One region of the Blautia sp. AF14-40 genome, then DNA from elsewhere that is predicted to be linked to it. Evidence: predicted binding sites of a transcription regulator. Region 1 holds the regulator's gene; the other holds the start of a gene.
The links. The regulator HrcA, encoded in region 1, represses chaperone genes, less so after heat shock. The targets are predictions, from matches to a motif close to TGTTAGCACTCNNNNNNNNNGAGTGCTAACA.

Region 2: the regulator HrcA is predicted to act here: its motif matches at 895-925, upstream of groES (co-chaperone GroES).

What each region holds. Positions count from the first base shown of each region.
Region 1 is NZ_QUHK01000006.1:62,237-64,439, reverse strand. Features, by position in the region: gene DWW13_RS06485 (hypothetical protein) at 1-162, shown strand, start outside; gene DWW13_RS06480 (helix-turn-helix domain-containing protein) at 240-458, opposite strand; gene hrcA (heat-inducible transcriptional repressor HrcA) at 743-1,801, shown strand; gene grpE (nucleotide exchange factor GrpE) at 1,851-2,203, shown strand, end outside.
Region 2 is NZ_QUHK01000005.1:146,598-148,800, reverse strand. Features, by position in the region: gene codY (GTP-sensing pleiotropic transcriptional regulator CodY) at 1-615, shown strand, start outside; gene groES (co-chaperone GroES) at 963-1,247, shown strand; gene groL (chaperonin GroEL) at 1,284-2,203, shown strand, end outside.

The DNA.
Region 1 (2,203 bases):
TATGAAGAAAAAGCAGAAGAACTCCTCATTGTAGAACTGTATACCGGCATCCACCTGGAAAACGGAGTCCCGTGCGGGCATTTTACGCTGTATCTCTGCGGGGAGCCGGACGGATGGAAACTCAGCGAAACGCGGATGATGGAATATCTGCAGAATCTGTAAACGAAAAAGCAAAACAGGGAGGACAGGGAGAAGAAAAACTGTCCTCCTGCTTTTGCTGCGGCGGAGACACCGGAAAGTCAGGATCCATACGGCCGCTTCTCATCGCTGATGCCGACCAGATAATCCAGACTGACCTGATACAGCTCCGCCAGACGGATGGCAATGGAGATCGGCAGCTGCCGGACGCCTTTTTCATATCGGGTATACACATCGCGGTTGCAGCCGAGATAGTCGGCAACCTGGCGGATCGTCAGATCGCGGTCCGTGCGCAGATCCTCCAGTCTCTGATATTTCATGATTCATCACCTCTGAGAAAATGCTACTAAATGGTCGTATCGAAATGGCAGAATCCTACCATACGGCTATAGCGCCTTTGAAACAGTAGAATGCAATAAAAAAGAAAAGTCAGATTCCTTTTCAGAAAGAAAACGGTTTATACTTTTTTCACAATTTCTTCATAGAAAAACCGGGAAAAGGTGTTGACAAACAAAAGGCAGAGTGCTATCTTAAGAGCATAGATGTTAGCACTCCACTGAAACGAGTGCTAACAGGACTATACAACAGGAAGGAGCTTATCTTAGTGGATACAGAATTGGATGAAAGAAAAAGAAAAATATTAAAAGCGATCATCCAGACGTATCTGGAAACGGGCGAGCCGGTCGGCTCAAGAACGATTTCCAAATACACGGATTTGAATTTAAGCTCCGCCACAATCCGGAATGAAATGTCCGATCTGGAAGAGATGGGTTACATCTTACAGCCCCACACTTCCGCAGGACGCATTCCTTCCGATAAAGGCTACCGCCTCTATGTAGATGAGCTGATGCGGGAAAAAGAACAGGAAGTTGCAGACATCAAAAACATGGTCATTGAAAAAACAGACCGAATGGAAAAAGTTCTGCAGCAGGTTGTCAAAGTCCTCGCTTCATCTACCAACTATGCAACGTTGATTACAGGACCGGAATATCACAGAAATAAAGTGAAATTCATCCAGCTCTCAAAAGTCAATGAAGAGCAGCTCCTGGCCGTCATCGTCGTAGAAGGCAACCTGGTGAAAAACCAGATGATCGACCTAGACGAGACCATCAACGATGAACAGATATTAAAGCTGAACCTGCTTCTGAACACACAGCTCAATGGCCTGACCATTGAAGAAATCAATCTTGGCATGATCAAGAAGATGAAAGAGCAGGCAGGCATCCACTCCGGCATCATCAGCAAAGTGGTCGATACCGTAGCGGAAGCCATCGCAGTCAGCGAAGAAGATGTGCCGGTGTACACCAGCGGCGCAACCAACATTTTCAAGTACCCTGAGCTTTCCGACAGCAGCAAAGCCAGCCAGCTGATCTCCACATTCGAGGAACGGCAGAAACTGGTCGATATGATCAAAGGAGCTGCCGAGGAGCAGGACGGAGAGGAAAATACCGGTATTCAGGTATACATCGGAAATGAATCTTCGATGGAACCCTTACGGGACTGCAGCGTGGTCACCACCACATACGATATGGGAAACGGTATGCGCGGAACAATCGGTATCGTGGGACCAAAGCGGATGGATTACGAAAATGTGGTAGATAACCTGAAAACATTAAAAGTTCAACTGGACGCCGTCTTCAAAAAGCCGGACACAGGTGAGTAGAAAGGTGGAATGATCAGTGAGCGAAGAAAATAGAAAGAAAGAGGAAACCATGGAAGAACCTACACGCGAGATGGAAAAAGAAACCGGAGCAGAGACCGATCTGCCGGAAACCGAACCGGCTGCGGAGCAGGAAGAAGCAAAGAAAGCAGCAGAGGCAAAAGAAGCGGAAGCTGCAGAAGAAACTGCTGAGGATGGCAAAGAACGAAAGTTCTTCAAAAAGAAAAAAGATAAAAAAGATGAGAAAATCGAAGAGCTGACTGACCGTCTGACCCGTCAGATGGCAGAGTTCGATAACTTCCGCAAACGCACCGAAAAAGAAAAAGCAAATATGTATGCCATTGGAGCAAAAGACATCATCGAGAAGATTCTTCCGGTTGTTGACAGCTTCGAGCGCGGACTTGC
Region 2 (2,203 bases), on a different contig from region 1:
GTGGGCGGTTATGTCGATGCCGCATTAAACGAGCGTCTCCTCGGCGTACTCTCCACAAAAGAGAACGTCAATTTACAGACCCTCGGCTTTGAGCGGCCTGGTGTAGAGCGCTACACCGCAATTATCTGCCCGATCGAGATCGCCGGAGAACGCCTTGGTACCGTATTTATGTACCGCTGCACCCCGCAGTACGATATCGACGATATCATCGTCAGTGAGTACGGCACAACCGTTGTCGGACTGGAAATGATGCGTTCCGTCAACGAGGAAAATGTGGAGGAAAACCGCAAGGTTCAGGTGGTTAAATCCGCATTCAACACGTTGTCCTTCTCCGAACTGGAAGCCATCATCCATATCTTTGATGAACTGAACGGGGATGAGGGCATTCTGGTTGCAAGCAAAATTGCAGACCGCGTCGGCATCACAAGATCCGTCATCGTAAATGCCCTCCGCAAATTCGAGAGCGCAGGCGTCATCGAGTCCCGTTCCAGCGGTATGAAGGGAACGTATATCAAGGTATTAAATGATTATATCTTTGATGAACTCGACGAGATCAAAGCAAGAAAGAACCTGAAAGGAAAGGGCGATGCCCATCCGGACGAGGCGAAAAAATAAAAAAGTGGAATGTAGAAAAGAATCGGAGCCGTTTAAGAATGGCGCCGTTTCTTTTTGTGCAAAAAAGCATTCGGTGAGCGGAAAAAAATGGTATCATTCCCGTTTTTAGGAATAAACTATAATTAGATTCTAAAGAGAGTATAAAATATGAAAAAATTGCCAAAATAAGAAAAAACGAGGAAATAAGAGAAATTAAGAGTTATCACGAGAGAAAAAAAGAGAATTACAAAATTCATGCATTTGCGAAATGAGGTGGAAAACACTATAGTAAGAACCATCAAGTAGCACTCGAATGAACTGAGTGCTAATAAATAAAACTGAATGAAATCTTGAAGGAGGAAACATAAATGAAGTTAGTACCTTTAGGTGACAGAGTTGTATTAAAAGAGTTAAAAGCAGAGGAAACCACAAAATCCGGTATCGTACTTCCGGGACAGGCACAGGAGAAACCGCAGCAGGCTGAGGTTATCGCAGTAGGACCTGGAAAAGTAGAAGACGGCAAAGAAGTAAAAATGGAAGTTGCAGTCGGAGATCAGGTAATCTATTCCAAATATGCAGGAACCAACGTCAAACTGGAAGACGAAGAGTACATCATCGTAAAACAGGATGACATTCTGGCAGTTGTAAAATAAAGAATAATCAAGTAAAAATCAGGAGGCATGATAATCATGGCAAAAGAGATTAAATATGGAGCAGAGGCAAGAAACGCTCTTCAGAATGGTGTAAACCAGCTTGCAGATACCGTACGTGTAACCCTTGGACCGAAAGGAAGAAACGTTGTTCTGGACAAACAGTACGGCGCTCCGCTCATCACAAACGATGGTGTTACGATTGCAAAAGAGATCGAGCTGGCAGACGGCTTTGAAAACATGGGCGCACAGCTCATCAAAGAAGTTGCTGCAAAGACCAACGACGTAGCAGGTGATGGTACCACAACCGCAACCGTTCTGGCACAGGCTATGGTAAACGAAGGAATGAAAAACCTGGCAGCAGGTGCGAACCCGATCGTTCTTCGTAAGGGAATGAAGAAAGCAACCGATAAAGCTGTTCAGATCCTTGCAGAGATGAGCCAGCCGGTAGCAGGCAAAGAGCAGATTGCAAAAGTTGCAGCTGTTTCTTCCGGAAGCGAAGAAGTAGGCCAGATGGTAGCTGACGCTATGGAAAAAGTTTCCAAAGACGGCGTTATCACCATCGAGGAGTCCAAGACCATGCAGAACGAGCTGGAGCTGGTAGAAGGTATGCAGTTCGACCGTGGATATATCTCCGCTTACATGTGCACCGATATGGAGAAAATGGAAGCCGTTCTCGACAATCCATATATCCTGATTACCGATAAGAAACTGTCCAACATTCAGGAAGTTCTTCCGCTGCTGGAGCAGATCGTACAGAGCGGCGCAAGACTGCTGATCATCGCTGAGGACGTAGAGGGCGAGGCTCTCCAGACACTCGTGATCAACAAACTGCGCGGAACCTTCAACGTAGTAGCTGTCAAAGCACCGGGATACGGCGACAGAAGAAAAGCAATGCTCGAGGATATCGCAATCCTGACCGGCGGCCAGGTGATCTCCGAGGAAGTTGGTCTGGAATT